Regions from separate parts of the Rhizobium sp. HT1-10 genome, predicted to be linked through region 3. Evidence: predicted binding sites of a transcription regulator. Region 3 holds the regulator's gene; each other region holds the start of a gene.
The links. Region 3 encodes HrcA, which represses chaperone genes, less so after heat shock. Its sites were predicted from a motif close to GTTAGCACTCNCNNNNNGNGAGTGCTAAC; they were not measured.
Positions count from the first base shown of each region.

Region 1: the regulator HrcA is predicted to act here: its motif matches at 4,398-4,426, upstream of groES (co-chaperone GroES).
Region 2: the regulator HrcA is predicted to act here: its motif matches at 5,059-5,087, upstream of groES (co-chaperone GroES).

Region 1 is NZ_JBCEBQ010000001.1:251,449-259,127, forward strand. It holds gene VH564_RS01225 (DoxX family protein) at 1-165, opposite strand, end outside; gene VH564_RS01230 (glutathione binding-like protein) at 365-1,072, shown strand; gene VH564_RS01235 (hypothetical protein) at 1,130-1,576, opposite strand; gene groL (chaperonin GroEL) at 2,325-3,977, opposite strand; gene groES (co-chaperone GroES) at 4,044-4,340, opposite strand; gene VH564_RS01250 (TIGR01459 family HAD-type hydrolase) at 4,660-5,508, shown strand; gene VH564_RS01255 (bifunctional riboflavin kinase/FAD synthetase) at 5,530-6,510, shown strand; gene VH564_RS01260 (DUF3311 domain-containing protein) at 6,642-6,839, shown strand; gene mctP (monocarboxylate uptake permease MctP) at 6,829-7,679, shown strand, end outside.
Region 2 is NZ_JBCEBQ010000017.1:1,758-9,436, forward strand. It holds gene VH564_RS24530 (putative bifunctional diguanylate cyclase/phosphodiesterase) at 1-337, shown strand, start outside; gene VH564_RS24535 (response regulator) at 1,107-1,469, opposite strand; gene VH564_RS24540 (sensor histidine kinase) at 1,613-2,656, opposite strand; gene VH564_RS24545 (ATPase domain-containing protein) at 2,653-4,095, opposite strand; gene VH564_RS24550 (hypothetical protein) at 4,301-4,591, opposite strand; gene VH564_RS24555 (usg protein) at 4,685-4,957, opposite strand; gene groES (co-chaperone GroES) at 5,232-5,546, shown strand; gene groL (chaperonin GroEL) at 5,599-7,227, shown strand.
Region 3 is NZ_JBCEBQ010000004.1:448,561-456,239, reverse strand. It holds gene rpoN (RNA polymerase factor sigma-54) at 1-961, shown strand, start outside; gene hpf (ribosome hibernation-promoting factor, HPF/YfiA family) at 1,209-1,784, shown strand; gene ptsN (PTS IIA-like nitrogen regulatory protein PtsN) at 1,853-2,317, shown strand; gene grpE (nucleotide exchange factor GrpE) at 2,675-3,310, opposite strand; gene hrcA (heat-inducible transcriptional repressor HrcA) at 3,436-4,524, opposite strand; gene rph (ribonuclease PH) at 4,690-5,406, shown strand; gene VH564_RS13710 (VOC family protein) at 5,422-5,835, shown strand; gene rdgB (RdgB/HAM1 family non-canonical purine NTP pyrophosphatase) at 5,847-6,491, shown strand; gene hemW (radical SAM family heme chaperone HemW) at 6,507-7,679, shown strand, end outside.

The sequences.
Region 1 (7,679 bases), on a different contig from region 3:
CAGGCCCGCAAGGTAGGTCAGAAGCGTGGCTGCAGGCATGCCGGCGCCGGCGATCATGCCCGAGGTTCCAGTCGGGTCGGCAAGCTTGCCGAAGCCGGCAAAGATGAACATGAAAGCCAGCAGGATGCGGGCGACGAGAATAACAATATGATTGGTGTTGGACATCGGTGGCTCCAAATTCCATTGCCGAACGCGGCAATTCCTGGGAGCGATATTGGCCATTTTTCGCTGGCTGAATAGATGAACGGTAAAAGACATATCGTTTACTAAAGATGAACAACCTGCAGATCATCTGCCTTTTGCTTTTCGAGACAAAGCACTATCATCTCGCCTGTCATTTCACTTTTACCGATAGGGCAATCCGATGGCCGATCTCTCCTCGTTTCCAATCACCCAGCGCTGGCCCGCCAGCAATTCCGATATCATCCAGCTCTATTCGCTGCCGACGCCGAACGGCGTCAAGGTGTCGATCGCGCTTGAGGAACTGGGACTCCCCTACGAGCCACATCTCGTTTCCTTCGGCACAAACGATCAGAAAACGCCGGAATTTCTGTCGCTGAACCCCAACGGGCGCATCCCGGCGATGATCGATCCGAACGGACCGGATGGCAAACCCATTGGCCTGTTCGAATCGGGCGCCATCCTCGTCTATCTCGCAGAGAAGACGGGCAAGCTTATGCCGACGGACGCAGCGGGGCGATACGAAGTGCTGCAGTGGGTGTTTTTCCAGATGGGCGGCATCGGCCCGATGTTCGGTCAGTTCGGCCACTTCTTCAAGTTCGCAGCCGACAAGGTGGCCAACAACAGTTATCCAGTCGAACGCTATCGCGATGAAAGCAAGCGGCTATTGGGTGTCCTCGAAGATCGGCTGAAGGACCGCCAGTGGCTGATGGGCGATCTCTACTCCATCGCCGACATCGCGAGTTTCCCCTGGGTGAGGGGCGTCGACGTCTTCTATGGTGGCAAGGACGTGCTCGAGCTCGAAAGTTTCCCACGGGTGATGGATTGGGTCGCCCGCGCCACCACCCGCCCAGCCAGTCAGAAGGGCCTGAATATCCCCAAGCGTGATTGATGCTGCTGTCGCGCGGCTACCGGTGCACTCTCGCCGGTAGCTATGGATTCGAAAGACTTACTGGCGGCTGACGAGCCTGTCGGATTCGCCGAGCTTGAAGCGTGGGAACAGAAAGACGCCGACCATGCTGCCGGAATGCTGCTCCTCCGTGCCGATCGATTCGCCAACGCAGAAGATTGGCTGGCGCTGGTAGCCTTGGGTGAGCACGGTCGTGGAAAAGCAAAAGGACGAGGATGCTGTCGCTGCTTGCTCGAACAATTGGAGGATGCGCGCGTGATCATGAGTGTCGTAGCAGCGCATCAGTTTCAGCAGGCCGCATTCCGTCGATGACAGGCCATGCAGGATCGAGCTCAAGTGGCCCATCTTGATGACGCCGTTGGCGAGGTCCCCGATCCACCCCTCGGAAACGCAGAATTGAGCAAGGAGTTCCTGGTCGCCACTTTCCATCTCGAGCGATCCCGATATGAAAGGTGCAGCAAGATTGGCTTTGGCAATCTTAAACAAACGTTCCTCACTCCCGTCCGATTAACTGGTAACCACTTACACCATCAGATTGCAATTTGCCGTTCAGACCTGTTGTCGTGCCGGAGCCATCAAACATCATCTCGGCAACTTTTGCCACCAGCAGCCGTCTCAACGCTGACAAGCGATGGTCGTGTCGTCCACACTTTAGTGGTCGCGGGCTTTTCACGCATCCTCGTTGCCGAAGGTTATCCTCCGACGACCGGGTGCATTTCCATCCCCTGTAACCACACGCAAAAATTTTATAGAAGATTTATGAAAAACAGCAATACAATTTAAATGAAATATTGTTTATATTCGCTTTAACGAATATATTTACTGTATTGGAGCTAGCTCTCTCTAAAAATGCCAAAATCGAATTTTTGCTATTCTAGCGGAGTGCTTGAAAACACATTCAGATAAGCGACGGCGTCCATATGGGGTGAAAAGAAATCCGCTGTGAACTATTCAATCGCACCAGTGAGACTTAATGTTCCGATCCTTTGCCACTTTCAATCGATACGCTATCGCTATGGCGGAGCGTACCGCAAACGGGGTGTTCAATACCAGCCCGTGGCGGCGGCGTCAAATCTGAACTGGCGACTCCAGTACATGTGAATATCCGGAGTACCTCGTAAAAATTCAATTTCTGATAGAGTGCGATGCTGCTCAAATTGCGGGCCGCTGGCATCTCAACAAAAAAGGGCGACCCGAAGGCCGCCCTTTCCGTCTCAGCGATGATCCGATGGGATCACATCATGTCCATGCCGCCCATGCCGCCCATGCCGCCGCCCATTCCGCCGCCCATGCCGCCAGCCGATTCCTTCTTAGGAGCTTCGGCAATCATGGCTTCGGTGGTGATCAGGAGCGAGGCAACCGAGGCTGCGTTCTGCAGAGCCGTACGGACAACCTTGACCGGATCGACGATACCCATGGCGATCATGTCGCCATATTCGCCGGTCTGGGCATTGTAGCCGTAGTTGTCGGTGTTGCTTTCGAGGATCTTGCCGACGATGATCGAGCCTTCGTCACCAGCGTTTTCTGCGATCTGGCGAACCAGCGACTGCAGGGACTTGCGGATGATGTTGATGCCGGCCGTCTGGTCGTCGTTGGCGCCCTTGATGTTGAGGACGACAGAAGCGCGCAGAAGTGCGGTACCGCCGCCGGGGACGATGCCTTCCTGTACGGCAGCGCGCGTTGCGTTCAGCGCGTCGTCGATACGGTCCTTCTTTTCCTTGACTTCAACTTCCGTTGCACCGCCGACGCGGATAACGGCAACGCCGCCAGCGAGCTTGGCAAGACGTTCCTGCAGCTTTTCGCGGTCGTAGTCAGAAGTCGTCTCTTCGATCTGAGCCTTGATCTGCGCGACGCGGCCTTCGATGTCGGACTTCTGGCCCGAACCGTCGACGATCGTCGTGTTTTCCTTGGTGATCGATACCTTCTTGGCGCGGCCGAGCATTTCGAGCGTAACCGACTCGAGCTTGATGCCGATGTCTTCGGAGATGACAGTGCCGCCCGTCAGGATTGCGATGTCTTCCAGCATGGCCTTGCGGCGATCGCCGAAGCCAGGAGCCTTGACGGCAGCAATCTTCAGGCCGCCACGCAGCTTGTTGACGACGAGCGTTGCAAGAGCTTCGCCTTCGACGTCTTCAGAGATGATGAGGAGCGGCTTGCCGGTCTGAACGACGGCTTCGAGAACCGGCAGCATGGCCTGCAGGTTGGAGAGCTTCTTCTCGTGCAGGAGAATGTAAGCGTCTTCCAGTTCGGCAACCATCTTTTCAGGGTTGGTTACGAAGTAGGGGCTGAGGTAGCCGCGGTCGAACTGCATGCCTTCGACGACTTCGAGTTCGGTTTCGGCGGTCTTGGCTTCTTCAACCGTGATGACGCCTTCATTGCCGACCTTCTGCATCGCTTCAGCGATGTACTGGCCGATTTCCTTCTCGCCATTGGCAGAGATCGTGCCGACCTGGGCAACTTCTTCCGAAGTGTTGATCTTCTTGGCCTTGGAGACGATGTCCTTGACGACTTCGGCAACAGCAAGATCGATGCCGCGCTTCAGGTCCATCGGGTTCATGCCGGCAGCAACAGCCTTGCCGCCTTCGCGAACGATAGCCTGGGCGAGAACGGTTGCCGTCGTGGTGCCGTCGCCGGCGATGTCGTTGGTCTTCGAAGCAACTTCGCGGACCATCTGGGCGCCCATGTTTTCGAACTTGTCTTCGAGTTCGATTTCCTTGGCGACAGAAACGCCGTCCTTGGTGATGCGCGGAGCGCCGAAGGACTTGTCGATGATGACGTTGCGGCCCTTAGGACCGAGCGTGACCTTCACTGCGTCAGCGAGGATATCGACGCCGCGCAGCATCTTTTCGCGCGCAGTACGGCCGAACTTAATTTCTTTAGCTGCCATGTTAAAAACTCCCGGGCTGGTGCCCAATTGGTTTTATGGAATTGGTGACGAAGACGACCGGCTGGATTAGCCGATGATCCCCATGATGTCGGCTTCCTTCATGATCAGAAGGTCTTCGCCGTCGAGCTTGACTTCAGTGCCCGACCACTTGCCGAACAGGATGCGGTCGCCAGCCTTGACGTCCAAAGGAATGATCGTGCCCTTGTCGTCACGAACGCCGGTGCCGACAGCGACGATTTCGCCTTCCTGCGGCTTTTCCTTGGCGGTGTCAGGAATGATGATGCCGCCCTTTGTCTTGGCTTCAGATTCGACGCGGCGTACAACGACGCGGTCGTGCAGCGGACGGAAATTGGTGGTTGCCATTGTCTAATCCCTCGATCGAATGACATTCACGGATCACGGGGGATCCGTATGGGTGATGTTGGCACTCAGCCTCGGCGAGTGCTAACAACCTGCATGTAAGGACGGTGTCCGGGGGAGTCAAGAATGACCCTAGCGATTTTTTGTGCTGGAATTGTGAACCGGCGATCGATGCGGCGCGCGGCTTCTAGCGCCGTTTTTGCTGTGTCGGCGACCGTGCCGGCCGATCCCCGAGAGCCCGGCCAGCGGTTTTTCAGACTTGTAATCTCCGAGCCGGTTTGCGATGTGAACCGCAACGCGTATCATCGGAAGAATTCAGAGCATGGCCAAGCGTATCGACAGCCTCCGCGATCTCACCAATGACTATGATGTCGTCTTGTGCGACGTCTGGGGCGTATTGCACAACGGCGTCGTTGCCAATGCCGATGCATCTGCGGCGCTGGAATCCGCCCGCAGTCGCGGCCAGACGGTGGTGCTGATCACCAATTCCCCGCGCATCTCGTCGCAGGTCGTGCCGCAGCTGCGCACGATCGGCGTTTCCGACGGCGCCTATGACCGCATCGTTACCTCGGGCGACGTCACCCGCACCCTGATTGCCGAGGGTCCGAAGAAGGTGTTCCTGCTCGGTCCCGACCGCGACCTGGCGCTGATCGAAGGCATCGGCGTCGACCGGGTTTCCGCCGACGAGGCGGACTCGGTGGTCTGCACCGGCTTCTTCGACGACGAGACCGAGACGCCGGAAGACTATACGGACATGCTGAAGGCCTTCCAGGCGCGCAACGTGCCGATGATCTGCGCCAATCCAGATTTGATCGTCGAGCGCGGCCACCGGATGATCCCCTGCGCCGGCGCCATGGCGGCCTATTACAACCAGATGGGCGGCCAGACCCGCGTCGCCGGCAAGCCGCATCGGCCGATCTACGAGGCAAGCCTTGCCGCCGCCCGAGCTGTCAGGGGCGATTTCGACCTGTCGCGCGTCGTTGCCATCGGCGACGGCATGCCGACGGATGTGCGCGGCGCGCTCGGCTACGGGCTCGATCTTCTCTATATCAGCCAAGGCATCCATGCTGCGGAATACACGATCAACGGCGAAGCGGATGAGGCGATCCTGCACGCTTTCCTGGACAGAGAACAGGCGGCACCGAAATGGTGGATGCCGGCACTTGCCTGATGCAGTCGGAACAGTGACCCCATGACCGTTTTCCACCGCAACGAGACCCGCGAGCCGCTGCCTCCGCACCTGAAGGGCGGCGTCATCGCCATCGGCAATTTCGACGGTGTCCATCGCGGCCACCAGTCGGTGCTGGAGCGGGCACTGGAGATCGCCAGGGCGCGCGGCGTGCCGGCGCTGGTGCTGACCTTCGAGCCGCACCCCCGGACCGTCTTCCGCCCCGACCAGCCGGTGTTCCGCCTGACGCCTGCGCCCTTGAAGGCGCGCATCTGCGAGGCGCTCGGCTTCGACGCCGTCATCGAATATCCGTTCGACCGCGAGTTCTCGCAGCGCTCGGCCGATGATTTCGTCCATTCCATCCTGATCGACTGGCTCGGTGCCTCCGAGGTCGTCACCGGCTTCGATTTCCATTTCGGCCACGGGCGCGAGGGCGGTCCGGCCTTCCTGATGAACGCCGGCAGCCGCAACGGTTTTGGCGTGACGCTGATCGACGCCTTCCGCGACGAGAATGCCGAGGTGGTGTCCTCGAGCCGCATTCGGGCGCTGCTGGTGGACGGCGAGATGGCGGAGGCAGCCGGCCTGCTCGGCTATCGCTATCTGGCCGAATCCGAGGTCATCGGCGGCGAGAAACTGGGCCGGACGCTGGGTTATCCGACCGCCAACATGCGGCTGCCGGCGGAGACCGAATTGCGCTCCGGCATCTATGCCGTGCGATTTCGCACGGCCGACGGCGTCATGCACGATGGCGTCGCCAGCTATGGCCGTCGCCCGACAGTTACCGAAAACGGCGCTCCGTTGCTCGAGACCTATGTCTTCGATTTCAGCGGCGACCTCTATGGCCAGCTCTGCTCCGTATCGTTCTTCGCCTACCTCAGGCCTGAACTGAAGTTCGACGGACTTGAGCCGCTGATCGCCCAGATGCGCAACGACGAAGCCGAGGCGAGGGCGCTGCTTGCAGGCGTGATGCCGCTGGGCGCGCTGGATCGCATCCTCAATAGCTGATGCCGCGCTGCACAATCGAATTGTGTGGTTTTCAAGGCAAAATACTTGCGCAGCCAAGCTTAGCGTTTATGCCTTGATAATCGTCAAGCGGATTCGCCGCGTCAGGAAACGTCTGAAAGGCAGTACCCAGCATGGACAAGCGTTCTGGAAAGGCAGCCCTCTGGCTGCTTGTCATTCCCTATATCGGGCTCCTCTGGGTGCCGTTTTACAATTTCCGTGACCCGGTCCTGTTCGGGTTTCCGTTCTTCTACTGGTATCAGCTGCTCTGGGTGCCGATCACCGCTCTCCTGACCTACATCGCCTACCGGAGCGTTCGCCATGACGACTGATATCAATCCCACGGCGCTCGCCGTCTTCCTGTTTTTCTTCGCACTGGTCACCGTCATGGGCTTCGTGGCCTCTCGTTGGCGCAAGCCCGAGACGCTCGCCCATATCGACGAATGGGGCCTCGGCGGCCGCAATTTCGGCACCTGGATCACCTGGTTCCTGGTCGGCGGCGATTTCTACACCGCCTACACCATCATCGCCGTGCCGGCGCTGGTCTACGCCGTCGGCGCCTATGGCTTCTTTGCGCTGCCCTACACGATCGTCGTCTATCCCTTCGTCTTCATGGTCATGCCTGTTCTCTGGAAGCGCGCCAAGGATCATGGCTATGTCACGGCCGGCGACATCGTCCACGGCCAGTACGGCTCGCGTGCCCTGGAGTTGGCGGTGGCGATCACCGGTGTCATCGCCACCATGCCCTATATCGCGCTGCAGCTGGTCGGCATGACCGTCGTACTGAAGGCGCTCGGCCTGCACGGTGAACTGCCTCTCGCCATCGCCTTCATCATCCTCGCGGTCTACACCTACTCGTCCGGCCTTCGCGCCCCGGCGCTGATCGCCTTCGTCAAGGACATCATGATCTATATCGTGGTGATCGTCGCGGTCGCGGCCATTCCGATGAAGCTCGGCGGCTACGCCAGCGTCTTTGCCGCAGCCGACGCCGATTTCCAGGCGAAGGGATCGGGCAGCCTGCTGCTCGGCAGCAACCAGTATGTCGCCTATGCCAGCCTTGCGCTCGGCTCGGCGCTCGCCGCCTTCATGTATCCGCACACGCTGACCGGCATCTTCGCCTCCAACAGCGGCAACACGATCCGCAAGAACGCCGTGCTGCTGCCCGCCTACAC
Region 2 (7,679 bases), on a different contig from region 3:
TGCCTTTGACGACTTTGGCACGGGATACGCTTCGCTCAGCTCGTTGCAGCGCTATCCGCTGACAACCCTCAAGATTGACCGGGGCTTCGTGCAGCACATTAACATTAAGACGTCGGACCTGGCAATTACTCGCGCGTTGATTGGCTTAAGTCACGAAATGGGGCTCAAAACGATCGCCGAGGGGATTGAGACCGAGGAGCAGGAACGGGCGCTCATCGAACTGGGATGTCCGTTCGGCCAGGGATACCGCTACGGTAAGCCGGTTCCATTCCGGACCATCGCTGATTTGCTTGCCCCACAGGCGGATTCGGAGTGGAGCTGTCTTGTCGCCAGCTAGCGCGTCATCGATATTTCACAGCTTTAGCTGCTTCAGCGCGTAATAATCCGCGCCCTTTCCGGACCGTGACAGGCTGGAAGACTTAGTAGCAGCGCCGACCGTCGTCCCATCCGTCTTTTGGAGCGGTGATGCGAGCCGTTCGCCGGCTACTACTTTTACTAACCAGTCAAAGTGGGTCGACTTCGGCAACTGTGGTTCTTGATAAGCGGCTATTGCCCTCGCTGCGGCCAGCGATTGGGTCATCGACATCGGGCCAGTTGCAGAGATAAAGGCGGCTGGATCGTCGTAAGCAGAACGCCGGAGCAAGTCGCCCTTGCACGAGACAGCCGACAGCACCGTATCTTAAATGACAGTTGCCTCCCGAAAGGCGCGCCAAAAAATTGAACGTCGTAGACTGAGGCGGTTTCCCTTCACGCCGTTTGCGACCAATGCTGCAAGGTACGGCGCCTTGGGCGTCCTTACCGCAAAGGTGGAAGTGTCCTGGAATATCTATCCCGCAGACTCTCAGCTGACTATCTCCTGGAAAGAGAGCGGCGGGCCGCAGGTCATTCCATCCACTCGGAAGGGTTTCGGGACCCGATTGATCCACGCCCTGTCGGCGGGTCAGCTGGGGGGCCAGGTACAACTGACTTATAAAGTCTCGGGCGTCCACTGTATCATGATCGCTCCGTTAGATAGCGGGTGGAGCGACCATGACCATCTATAGTCGTGGCGCTTCCTAAGACTGCGAGCAAGCTTCAAATGGTACGGCTTGAGCGCTCGCGTTGCCTTAGATCATTTCGTGTATTGCATGGATGACGCGTGACGGATCGTACGGCTTGCTAAAAAATCGCCCGACCACAGGAAGGTTGTCGTCGCTTATCGCACGATGGCCGGATGTGACGATAATCTGGATCGGCGGCCATCTATTCCTAACCGCCGCTGCAAGTTTCAAGCCGTCCATACTGCCGGGCATGTCGATATCGGTGAACATCAAACGAACGTCAGGATGGGCCTCGAGAAGGATAATTGCGTCATCTGCGTTCGACGCTTCAAGCACATTGAAACCGCCGTCCTCCAGCGACTGGACGATATCCATCCTCACAACAATCTCGTCCTCGACGACAAGAACCGTTACGCCGTTGTAGCGCATCCCCAAGCTCCATCGTGGTTCACTTAAATTATATAAAAGACCAGAACGTCGTTAACGATCGTAGGGCGATATAGATCCATCGTTTCAGATTGTTTTTCAGCAGCTTATTGATACGGATTGCTCTGTCACCTTATCCGCCGCTTTCAATCGCCAACTTGAAGCCGTGCCAGGGGACCAGCGGCACGGCATCGAAGCCCATCCCGATCGAACGTGATGGCGGGCGGTGTCCCCAACAACGATGCAAGGGCCGAGCCGACATATTTCGTGCCATACCCCTTCCGTGTCGGTTCAACGACTTCCGGTCCGCCCGTCTCAACCCAGTTTATCGAAAAGACCGGCGATGCTTCCTCCGAGACTGACCATGTGACATCGACACTCCCGTCGCGTTGGGACAGCGCACCATATTTGATGGCGTTGGTCGTCAACTCGTGAAGGCAGAGAGCGATTGTCGTCGCAGAAGTCCGATTGACGATGACATCGGGGCCGTTGACGTTGATCCGGCTCAACCCCTCCCCGTTATATGGCGCAACGGTCACGGCGATGACAGAGGACAGGGAAACTTCATCTCCGCCTGCCTCGAAGACTGCGGTATGGACGTCGGACAACGCATGAAGGCGGCCTGTGAAGTCTGCTGCGAGCTCTTCGACGGTCGAAGCGCCGCGCCGAGTCATCTGGAAAATCGAGGTCACGCTCGCGAGAATATTCTTGATGCGATGATTGAGCTCCAACCGTAACTCGACCTCTCGCGCGATGGCATCACGCACCTGTTTCTGGCGCAACCGCACGAGAAGGTTTGTCTGGATACTGTTGACCAGCTCCAATCGCGCGATTGGCCGGCTGTGAAACAGCAGGCGAGCGCTCGGCCAGGACCCTTCAAGCTGGCTACGGATCCGCGCTATCGGCGCTGTCTTCTCAAGTAGGACGAGGACCGGGACTTCCGACCAAGCCGGTTGCGATGCGAGATGGTCGCCAATGATAGCGACAACCGGCGGGGTCAACGCTTCGTGAGTGATAATGATGACGCCGGGCGAAAGCGACAAATTATTGGACAGGCCCTCGCCACCTTCGCTGTGCCGCACAGCCACATTCTGCTCTCGTAGGGAGGCCGCAATATAGTCGGCGTCCCTACGGAATGGGGCCAGGATGAGCACCCAATCCAGCTCATTTTCGCCGGGTGCCTCATTCATTTCCGGTCAGGAAGAGGATTGTAGGAGACGACGGTGACGCTACCGCTTTCGATTAGCAGTTCCTGAACGTTGAGGTCATGCGGCCCGTGGCGCTTTTTAACAACCGTGATGTTGCGGCGCAGACGGCCTTCATGCTCCATGATTCTCAGCAAAAGCACGGTATCGCCGAGAAAGCTGACATCGACGTCAATGCCGACATTTTGGCCGAGCAGGCCATGTTGGGCTACGATCAACATCGTCAGCACGCCGGAACGAGCGAGGAATTTCAGCAGCGATTGAATATCGCGAACCGCCTTTTCCCGATGCGGCAGCGAGTTTAGGTAGCCGGTCAGGCTGTCGATCACGACAACGCGGGCCTCGTTTCGCGTAACGGCGTCCTGGACGATCTGGCCAAATTCGCCGGGGGAGATTTCGTTCGGATTGAAATCCCGCAGGATGAGTTTGCCATCCTTGTGAAATTGCCGGAGCTGCATGCCCAAACCTTCGGAACGACGAAAGAATGTTTCAAGTCGCTCTTCAAACAGGAAGAGCGCTACCGTCTCACCCCGTTCTAGAGCTGCGGTCGCGTAAAGCGACGACATGGTCGATTTGCCGGTGCCCGACTGGCCGATGACGAGCGTCGTGGTTCCGGCCTCCTGGCCACCACCGAACATGTCATCGAGTGCGGCGACACCGGACTTAATCAGTTGGGGTTTAGTGGTTTCCGACGCGGTGCTTGGCGTGATCCGTGGAAACACAACCACCCCCTCGCCTTCGCGGATCGCCATGTCGTGATACCCGTCAGCGACCGGAACACCGCGCATCTTGGAAATCTCGACACGCCGACGTACACCGCCATATTCCTCCAGCGCCTTATCGAGGCGGATCACCCCATGGGCCAGCCCCTCTACCTCCTCACCGCTACGGTCATACCCGGGCGTCTGGGTATCGAGAAGAAGGGCGACGACATTGCGCTTGGCCAGGAACGACTTGAAACCGATCAATTCTCGACGAAACCTCGGGGAGTCACCGGTGATCAAGCGGATTTCCAGGAGTGAATCGTAAACCAGCCGCCGCGGCTTATGTTCTTCGATGGCCGCCTCGATCGCCTTTCGCGTCTCGTCGAGCCGTAGGTCAGCGGTCAGGAATATGCTCTGGTCGTCAGCCTCGCTGACCGAGCCGGAGGTAGAGAGTTCCTCTACCCGGATGCCATCCAGCGTCCAGCCATGTGAAATGGCGATCGCTTCGAGCTCTGCCGCGGTCTGCGAGAGCGTCACGTAGATGCAGCTTTCACCTGCCTCCACCCCGGCGCGAAGGAATTGCAGCGCTGCAGTCGTCTTGCCGGACCCGGGCGCGCCCTGCAACATATAGAGATTGGACGCCGGAAGGCCGCCCCGAAGAATCTGGTTCAACCCAGTAATGCCAGTGCTGACAACCGCAGGCGTTTTTCGTTTCGGCATGTTTCATCTTCCAAAAAATCGTTAGCGCGTTTCTCGACTGAACGCACGCATCATCGCTCGAAAGATGCTTTGCCGTTATATTTGGGTTTCTCGAAACATCAATGACGCACTGTCAGGGTTAAGTGTCGGCGCCTGAGCGTGCCTTGTACCGAAATGTTCGTAGAGCACGTACGGCCGCGGTCGGTCATCCGCAAAGCGCCCCTGTTCAATGGACAGACCGGCTGATCACCCGATGCGGATAGGCTGCCTTGAATTGCGATATCATCGCGGATGCTTGCTGCAAGACCCGCTCCGTCATCTCGGGCTTGTCGCGAGCAAGTTCATCGGCATTGACACGGATCGCTTCCGCCATATTGGCAGAAATCACAGCGAAACGCCCCTCACCATAGACGAGAGCCTCCTGTGAGGTGGTCTCGAGCCATCGGGCGAAATCAACGATGATCTCTTCCCTTTCCGGGATGCTGGCGCTCTTGATGATGTTGATGTTCTCTTCCATGTGGTCTCACTCCATACAGACGTGGAAAGCGATCGGGCTCGTGAAGCCCCGATCGCCGGGTGAGCTAGGAAGTGAATAAGCCAGTTTCAAGCCTCAGTGCAGTTTGAATTCGCCATCGACACGGCGCCATTCGTTGGGCCCGATCAAGCGCTGGTGGCTGTAGCGAACCGAGTGCAGCGGCCCGTCGAGGCTTGTTTGCCAGAAATCCAGGAATTTTTGCATTTCAGGGAAGTCCGGGGCGAGATCGTAATCCTGCCAGACATACGTTTGCAGCACGGATTCAAAGTCCGGAATGCGGTAGAGGATATGCGCGGTGGTGAGACCATAGCCATTGAGCTGGCGTTCGAGATCCGATGAGAATTGCATACTTCGTCTCCGTTTCGTGACACGATGATGGTGATGCAAAACTTTGCCGCCATCAACACGTTTCGACCGTAGAATATCGGTTTTCTGTTCCTTTACAGAATGTTAGCAGCCGCCACTACTGAGTGCTAATTTTCTCAGTAGCCCTCTTGAAATCGAAAAATCTCAAAAATAAATTTTGCCCGCGAACGCTCGATTGAGGTTTGCACCCGCCCGGACTGGTCATCCAGTCCGGCAGGGGATTTTGCGTCATCTTTTTTGTCCAATGGAGGAAAACATGTCGTTCCGACCACTTCACGATCGCATTCTCGTCCGCCGGGTCGAATCCCAGGAAAAGACCAAGGGCGGCATCATTATTCCCCATACCGCCAAGGAAAAGCCGCAGGAGGGCGAGGTCATCGCCGTCGGCACTGGCGCTCGCAACGAGGCCGGCCAAATCCAGGCGCTCGACGTCAAGGCCGGCGATCGCATCCTGTTCGGCAAATGGTCAGGCACCGAGATCAAGATCAACGGCGAAGACCTGCTGATCATGAAGGAAAGCGACGTCCTGGGCATTATCGAAGCCCAGGCCGAGCAGAAGCAGGCTGCGTAATCACGCACTGCCGCCCATCAGTCAAAAAGCTGCCTATTGAAGGAGTGAACAAATGGCTGCGAAAGAAGTCAAATTCAACACCGATGCCCGCGAACGCATGCTGCGTGGCGTCGACGTCCTCGCCAATGCGGTAAAAGTAACGCTTGGTCCGAAGGGCCGCAACGTCGTCATCGACAAGTCGTTCGGCGCGCCGCGCATCACCAAGGATGGCGTTTCGGTCGCCAAGGAAATCGAACTGGAAGACAAGTTCGAGAACATGGGCGCGCAGATGCTGCGCGAAGTGGCGTCGAAAACGAATGACCTGGCCGGCGACGGCACCACGACGGCAACTGTCCTCGCCCAGGCAATCGTGAAGGAAGGCGCCAAGGCAGTTGCGTCGGGCATGAACCCGATGGACCTGAAGCGCGGCATCGATATCGCCGTGGATGCCGTGGTCAAGGAGTTGAAGGCCAACGCCCGCAAAATTACGAGCAATTCGGAGATCGCCCAGGTCGGAACCATCTCTGCCAATGGCGACGAGGAGATCGGCAAGTATCTGGCCGAAGCGATGGAAAAGGTCGGCAACGAAGGAGTGATCACCGTCGAGGAAGCCAAGACCGCTGAGACCGAGCTGGAAGTCGTCGAAGGCATGCAGTTCGACCGTGGCTATCTCAGCCCATACTTCGTGACCAACCAAGACAAGATGCGGGTCGAGCTCGAGGAACCTTACATCCTCATCCACGAGAAGAAGCTCTCCAACCTGCAGGCCATGCTTCCAGTCTTGGAAGCCGTTGTGAAATCCGGCAAGCCGCTGCTGATCATCGCAGAAGACGTCGAAGGCGAAGCGCTGGCGACGCTCGTGGTCAACAAGCTTCGTGGCGGCCTGAAGATCGCTGCCGTCAAGGCTCCGGGCTTCGGCGATCGACGCAAGGCCATGCTCGAAGACATCGCCATCCTGACCGGCGGGACTGTCATCTCCGAAGATGTCGGCATCAAGCTGGAGAACGTCACGCTCAACATGCTCGGGCGTGCCAAGAAGGTGGCGATCGAAAAGGAAAACACCACCATCATCGATGGCGTCGGTTCCAAGGGCGAAATTGATGGCCGCGTGGCCCAGATTCGCGCGCAGATCGAGGAGACGACGTCCGACTACGATCGAGAGAAGCTGCAGGAGCGTCTCGCCAAACTCGCTGGCGGTGTCGCCGTCATTCGTGTCGGCGGCTCCACCGAAGTCGAGGTTAAGGAAAAGAAGGACCGCGTCGATGACGCCCTGCATGCGACCCGCGCAGCCGTCGAAGAAGGTATCCTGCCTGGCGGTGGCGTGGCGCTGCTTCGCGCGGTGAAGGCCTTGGACGGTCTGCCGACAGCCAACGACGATCAGCGGGTTGGGATCGACATCGTCCGCCGAGCGATCGAGGCGCCTGTGCGTCAGATCGCAGAGAATGCCGGGGCCGAAGGTTCGATCATCGTCGGCAAGCTCCGGGAAAAGACCGATCTGTCGTTTGGCTGGAATGCCCAGACCGGCGAATACGGCGATCTTTATGCCCAGGGCGTCATCGATCCAGCGAAAGTGGTTCGCACCGCACTGCAGGATGCGGCCTCGGTCGCCGGCCTCCTGGTGACGACCGAAGCGATGATCGCCGAGAAGCCGAAGAAGGAAGCCGCCCCGGCTCTACCCGCTGGCGCCGGCATGGACTTCTAACTAAGCTGTGGCCTGCCCCATTCGTGGGGCAGGCCATTTCTCGAGGACAAATGACGTCTGGACCGATTTCGCAGGGAGATGCGCGTCTGAGTGCTGGCGTCGTCAAGGAGATTGCTCGAGCAAAAGGTATCGTTAAAGACCTGGGCGCGATCGGAAGCCTGACAGCATCCGTCGCCAGCCTTTACAACCGAGGCATGCGCGATCGTGATCAACTCCTGGCGGCTGCCATGCAGTCTGTCCTATACCGACGGTTACTCCGCCAGACGCCCGTGGTTAAGTGTCTAGCAACCGCGGCGGGGAAAATAGTCGGTAACCGCGGGTAGTTGAAGCGATGTAGGATTGAACCACCTGCCCTTGGTCTCTCATTCGAACCTGGCCGGTGAAGTTTGGGTCTGGGAGGATGTTTCGGTGACAGGCCAAGCCCGCCCGTGTGGACGATACGATGATCCCCA
Region 3 (7,679 bases):
GACCGCGGCGCGTCTCGGTACCGCCTGCGCCGAAGTCGAACGTGTTCTCTCAGCGCTTCAGACGCTCGATCCTCCTGGCGTGTTCGCGCGCTCCCTGTCCGAGTGCCTTGCCATCCAACTGCAGCAAAAGGATCGGCTCGACCCTGCGATGGAGCGGTTGCTGCAGCATCTGGAGCTTCTGGCGCGCCGCGACTTCGTAACGCTGAAGCGGCTCTGCGGCGTCGATGAGGAAGACCTTCTCGACATGATGAGCGAAATCCGCCAGCTCAACCCCAAGCCGGGCAGCAACTTCGAAACCAGCAATACAGAGGCAATCACCCCCGACATCGTGGTGCGATCCGCGCAGGACGGCAGTTGGCAGGTGGAGCTCAATCCCGATACGCTGCCAAGGGTGTTGGTCAACCAGTCCTATTTCGCGCGCATATCGAAAACCGGCGATGACTACGCCTTCCTCTCCGAATGCCTGCAAACCGCCAATTGGCTGACCCGCAGCCTTGACCAGCGCGCCAAGACGATCATGAAGGTAGCAAGCGAGATCGTCCGGCAGCAGGACGCCTTCCTGATGAACGGCGTCAGCCAGTTGCGACCGCTCAATCTGAAGACCGTTGCCGATGCCATCAAGATGCACGAATCAACCGTCAGCCGCGTCACGTCCAACAAGTACATGCTGACGCCGCGCGGCCTGTTCGAACTCAAATATTTTTTCACGGTATCGATCGGCGCCGTGGAGGGCGGCGACAGCCATTCCGCGGAGGCCGTGCGCCATCGCATCAGACAGCTGATTGTCCAGGAGGCGCCGAACAATGTGCTCTCCGACGACGACATCGTAGACACGCTGAAGAAGAGTGGAGTTGAGCTCGCTCGGCGCACGGTTGCGAAATATCGGGAGGCGATGAACATCCCCTCCTCCGTCCAGCGGCGGCGTGAAAAGCGAGCCATGGCAAGGGTTGCAGGCTTCTAGGCCTAGCACTAATTCAACTTCATGGTGCACTTTTCCCCTATGCGCGCGGATGGGCTGTTGACTCTCGACAGCGTCGGCGCTAGAAGCCCGCCGCAATCCGGTGCAAGGCATCATCATTCGAGGAAATCCCGCTTCTCCCCACTTTTCGTCGACCGAGGCTTTTTGTCAAAGATCGTGCGAAGTGCTTGGATGAGCTAGACGCTTGGCGTAAGCTAGCCGGCGCAACCACTACAAAAAGGGAAACTCCATGAGTGTGCGTGTATCCGGTAAACATATGGAAATCGGCGAATCCTTTCGGCAGCGGATCGAAGAGCAGATCGATATGGCAGTCACCAAATACTTCGACGGAGGCTATTCGGGGCAGGTTACGGTGCAGAAGTCGAGTTCGCGGTTCGCTGCGGACTGCAAGCTTCACCTCGACAGCGGCGTCATCCTGCACGCCGCCGGTGAGGCGATGGATCCGCAAGTGGCCTTCGATGCTGCTCAGCAGCGCATCGAGAAGCGCCTGCGTCGCTACAAGCGGCGGCTGAAGGACCATCATGCGACCAATCCTGCCGACGATGCCTTTGGTGAAGTGGCCTACACCGTGATGGACGGCATGCCGGATGAGGACCATGAGGTCGCCGACGATTTTGCACCGGCGATTATCGCCGAGAGTTCGAAGCAATTGAAGACGATGTCGGTGGCGAACGCTGTTATGGCGCTCGACATGACCGACGAACCGGTGCTGATGTTTCGCAGCGCCGGCAAGGAACTGAACATCGTCTATCGTCGTCATGACGGCAATATCGGCTGGATAGACGCAGCTAGCATCAAGGGCTGAGACAGCACGGTGAGCGGCGGGTTACCCGCCGCTCTTCCGGGAGCATCCCGGCACACGAGGAAAAAAGAATGGCTTTGGCAGATCTGCTTCAGCAAGACGCGATTATCCCTGCCCTGAAGGCAAACTCCAAGAAACAGCTTCTTCAGGAAATGGCGGCGAAAGCTTCCAAGCTGACGGGGCTGCCAGAGCGGGATATTTTCGACGTCATCCTGCAGCGCGAGCGGCTGGGTTCGACGGGCGTCGGCAATGGCATCGCCATTCCTCACGGCAAGCTGCCAAGTGTCAAGACGATCATCGGCGTATTCGCTCGACTGGACGCATCGGTCGATTTCGAGGCGCTGGACGATCAGCCCGTCGATCTGGTCTTCCTGCTTCTGGCACCCGAGGGCGCCGGCGCCGACCACTTGAAGGCGCTGTCGCGCATCGCTCGCGTGCTGCGCGACCAGGATCTGGTGGCCAAGCTGAGGGCAACGGAATCGGCCTCGGCGATCTATGCATTTCTCAACGAAGAGCAGGCTTCGAACGCCGCCTGATCTCTTGCCGCCGTAGCTCCAGTGGCTACGGCTTTCCGGTGTGACACTGCGGAGATATGCGCCGCCGACGCCGTGATAGCGATTGACTCGCTCCTTTCACTCTCCCACCTTGCTATGCTCGTCACAGCAATCCAGCCACGGCGCGTCTACGCCGTGAGCGACTTGTCAAAACGAAGGCGTCTTTATCGGGAGGGTCTTTTGCGCCGCAGACGCGGTGCGCTGGATCCCCGCCACGAGGGCGAGGACGAGGACGAGGGAGGATAGATGCTGCAACGAGCGACCGCCAAAAGAGCGGCCACTCCAGACGAGTTGAGACGTTAACTTGGACGAGCTTCTTCTGAGCTCGCCCACCAAAAATCAGGCGTCTTTTTCGTCGAACGGGCTGTTGGCGCCGTTCTCGGTCTCGACGATCTTCGGGCCGCCCTTGGCAACACCAACCATGGCTGGGCGCAGGATGCGCTCGCCGATGCTGTAGCCGTCCTGCACAACCTGGACCACCGTGTTGTTCGGCACTTCCGTGTTGGGGATCTCGAACATGGCCTGATGGAAGTTAGGGTCGAACTTCTGGCCGACCGGCTCGAGCTTGCGCACGCCGTGGCGCTCAAGCGTCGACAGCATGGAGCGTTCGGTCATCTCCACACCTTCGATCAATGTCGACAGTCCGGCATCGGCCCCGGCGCGGACGTCGGCCGGGATGGCATCGATGGCGCGGCGAAGATTGTCGGAAACAGCCAGCATGTCACGGGCAAAGCCGGCCACGGAGTAGGACTTGGCGTCCTTGACTTCGCGCTCGGTGCGGCGACGCAGGTTGTCCATTTCAGCGGCCAGCCGCAGATAGCGATCGCGCAGTTCGGCGTTTTCGCCCTTCAATACTTCGATGGGATCCGGCTCCGACGGCGCTGCTTCCGCAGCGTCATCCACATCCGGCGCGAACTCTTCGATGTTCTCGTTGGGCGTGGCGTCGTGTGTATCATTGGTCGTATCGACGATCATGACAGTCTCCGAATTGGATGGTCTCTAGGATGTGCCCGATATCGAGGTTTGACCGCGAAAAATCAAGGCTTACGGATGAAGAACCGGCGATTTGCCGACAATCGCCGCGATTGAGCGCGACGGCGCTATAACCCGTTGCGCGACAGGCGGGAAATCAGCTGCGCGGTGTAGTCGACCATCGGCACGATCTTGGCATAGTTCAGCCGCGTCGGACCGATCACGCCGACAGCGCCGACGATCTTCTCATCGCTGTCCCGATAGGGTGCCACGATGAGGGACGAGCCCGACAGAGAAAACAGCTTGTTTTCCGAGCCGATGAAGATCCTTACCCCGGGCCCGGTTTCGGCGAGATTGAGCAACTCGATCAGGCTGTCTTTCTTTTCCAGATCGTCGAACAGCATGCGCAACCGGTCGAGATCGCCAGCGTCTGCAAGGCCCTCGAGCAGGTTGGCCCTTCCGCGCACAATCAGTTGCCCGGGCTTGCTTTCGTCATCGTCGCCCGACCAGACCGCGATGCCGCGCTCGACCAGATCGCGAGAGAGAACATCCAGTTCGTGGCGGACATCGTTCTTCGAGGTCTGCAACTGCGTGCGCAGGGCGGGTAGTGTCTGCCCGGTCATATGGGCGTTCAGAAAATTGGCGGCCTCCGTCAGCTGCGACGACGTCACTCCGGCCGGAAGTTCGATGATGCGGTTCTCGATCTGGTCATGCTCGCCGACGAGCACGGCCAGTGCCTTGGTCGGTTCCAGGCGGATAAACTCGACATGTTTCAGCACCGGGTCGCTCTTGGTGGTGATAACAATGCCCGCTCCACGCGAGATGCCTGACAGCATCTGGCTTGCACCCGACATCACCGACTGCATCGGCTGATCGCGATTGCTGCCGCGGATCTGACGATCGATGGTGGCGCGGTCCTCGGCCGAGAGGTCGCCGACCTGCATGAAGCCATCGACGAAAAAGCGCAGGCCGATCTGGGTCGGAAGCCTGCCGGCGCTTATATGCGGTGAGTAGATCAGGCCGAGCTCTTCGAGATCGCTCATCACGTTGCGGATCGAGGCCGGCGATAGTGACATCGGCAGCAATTTCGAGAGGCTGCGCGACCCTAGCGGCTCGCCATATTCCAGGTAGCTCTCAACGATGCGGCGGAAAACTTCCTTCGAGCGTTCGTCGAGTGCGGAAATTGCCTCTGAAATCGACGATGTCAAAACTCCCATATCGCCGTCATGCCCAATCCGTTGATCCTCATGAAGTTATAGCTGCTCGTGCGGCAATGACAAAGGAAAATGCCGCAGAGCCTGGCCAAGGGTGCCAGCCTGCTTTTTCTTTGCAAAAGTGGGCAGTCAATCGTAGAAGCGGGTCAACACCATCAGGAGTATAACATGCGGCCTTCAGGCAGAAAAACCGACCAGATGCGCAAGGTCTCGTTCGAGCGCAATTTCTCCAAGCACGCCGAAGGCTCGTGCCTGGTCAAGTTCGGCGATACCCATGTGCTGGTCACCGCCAGCCTTGAAGAAAAAACACCGACATGGCTGCGCAACAGCGGCAAGGGTTGGGTCACCGCCGAATACGGCATGCTGCCGCGCGCCACCGGCGAACGCATGAAGCGCGAGGCCGCAAGCGGCAAGCAAAGTGGCCGCACCCAGGAAATCCAGCGTTTGATCGGCCGCTCGCTGCGCGCCGTGGTCGATCTGCAGGCGCTCGGCGAGCGCCAGATCAGCCTCGACTGCGACGTCATCCAGGCAGACGGCGGCACCCGGACGGCGTCGATCACCGGTGCCTGGATCGCGCTGCACGACTGCCTGAAGTGGATGGAAGGCCGCAGCATGATCAAGCTCGACCGCGTCCTGAAAGACCATGTCGCCGCCATTTCCTGCGGCATCTTCGCCAGCCAGCCGGTCATCGATCTCGACTATCTCGAGGATTCGTCGGCGGAAACCGACGCCAATTTCGTCATGACCGGCACGGGCGGCATCGTCGAAATCCAGGGCACGGCCGAAGGCAAGCCGTTTTCGGAAGAGGAATTCCTGACGCTGCTCGGCCTTGCCAAGAATGGCTGCCAAGAACTCGTTGCGATGCAGAAGCAGGCGATCGGCTGATCGACGGAGGAAGCCATGTCCGCCACGATTGAAGGCATCCTGGAAACCGCGCTCTATGTCGACGATCTCGACGAGGCGGAGGCATTCTACGGAACGACGCTCGGACTGGTAAAAATCACCCGCCAGAGCGACCGGCACATCTTCTTCCGCTGCGGGCCCGGCGTGTTGCTGGTCTTCAACCGGGAAGAGACTGTAAAACCTGCTCCGGCGGAAGCGCTTCCGGTGCCGTCGCACGGGACGGTCGGAAGCGGGCATGCCTGCTTCCGCGTCGCCGCCGAAAATCTGGATGCCATGGTGCAGAGCCTCCGCGCTGCCGGCGTTTCGATCGAGGCCGATTTTCTCTGGCCGAACGGCGCGCGCTCGATTTACTTCCGCGATCCGGCGGGCAACAGTCTGGAATGCGCCGAACCCGGCCTCTGGGCCATCTGACAGGAATACCCATGCGCAAGCTCGAAACTAAGACCATCGTCGTTGCCAGCCACAATGCCGGCAAGATCGCCGAAATCGCAGACCTGATCGGCCCGATGGGATTTGTCGCCAAATCGGCCGCCGAACTCAATTTCGTCGAGCCCGATGAAACCGGCACGACCTTCGAGGAAAATGCGATCATCAAGGCGCTGGCCTCCGCCAAGGCTTCCGGCCTGCCGGCGCTGTCCGACGACAGCGGCCTCGTCGTCGATGCGCTCGGTGGCGATCCCGGCGTCTACACCGCCAACTGGGCGGAAACCGCCGACGGCACGCGCGATTTCGCCATGGCGATGCAGAAGGTCGAGACCGCGCTACAGAAAGTCGGGGCGACGACGGCGGACAAGCGCGGCGCGCACTTTGTGAGCGTCCTCTGCCTCGCCTGGCCGGATGGCCACACCGAGCTGTTCCGCGGCGAAGTCGAAGGCACCATTGCCTGGCCGCCGCGCGGCAGCGCCGGCTTCGGCTACGATCCGATCTTCCAGCCGACCGGCCATGACGTCACATTTGGCGAGATGACCGCGCAGGAAAAGCATGGCTGGAAGCCGGGCGAACCGGAAGCGCTCTCGCACCGGGCGCGGGCATTCAAGCGCTTTGTCGAAACCGGATTGCAGGCGTAGGATAGTCCGGTGAACATTGTCGATTCGCATAGCGCGCTGTTGCGCGACGCCCCCCTTCTGCCCGATACCGGCGAACCCGGTTTCGGCGTCTACGTGCATTGGCCGTTCTGTGCCGCCAAATGTCCCTATTGCGACTTCAACAGCCACGTCCGCCACCAGCCTGTCGACCAGCCCCGCTTTACCGCCGCCTTCCTCAGGGAAATGGCGTCGATGCGCCAGCTGAGCGGCCCGAAGACGGTGACCAGCATCTTTCTCGGCGGCGGCACGCCATCGCTGATGACGCCGGAGACTGTCGGTGCCATCCTCGACGGCATCGCTCAACATTGGCACGTCCCCGATGGCATCGAGATCACGCTTGAGGCCAACCCCTCCAGTGTCGAGGCGGAGCGCTTTCGCGGCTATCGTTCGGCCGGCGTCAACAGGGTTTCGCTCGGCGTTCAGGCCTTGAACGATCGCGATCTCAAGTTTCTCGGCCGCCTGCACAACACCGAGAACGCCCTGAAGGCGATCGGGCTCGCACGCGACATCTTTCCGCGCATGTCCTTCGACCTCATCTATGCCCGCCCTGACCAGACGGTCGAAGACTGGGAACGCGAATTGAAGCAGGCGATGTCCTATGCCGTCGATCACCTTTCGCTCTACCAGCTGACGATCGAGGAAGGCACGCCCTTCTTCGGCCTGCACAAGGCAGGCAAGCTGGTCGTTCCAGACGGGGACCAGTCGGCCCTGCTCTACGAGGCGACCCAGGAGATCACCGAGCGCGAGGGGATGCCGGCCTACGAGGTCTCCAATCATGCACGCCCCGGCGCCGAAAGCCGTCACAACCTCACCTATTGGCGATATGGCGACTATGCCGGCATCGGGCCCGGCGCCCATGGTCGGCTCAGCCAGGGCCACAACAAGCTGGCAACGGCCACCGAGCGCAAGCCGGAGAGCTGGCTCGACATGGTCGAGCGCGACGGCCACGGCATTCTCGACCAGGAAATGCTCGGCTATGACGAGCAGGCCGACGAATTGCTGCTGATGGGGCTGAGGCTGAAGGAAGGCATCGATCTCGTTCGCTGGCAGCATTACTCCGGCCGCGAGCCGGACCCGAAGCGCGAGGAATTCCTGCTCGAGCACGGCTTCATCGAGCGCATCGGCAATTCGCGGCTGCGCTGCACGCCGGCCGGCATGCTGATCCTCGAT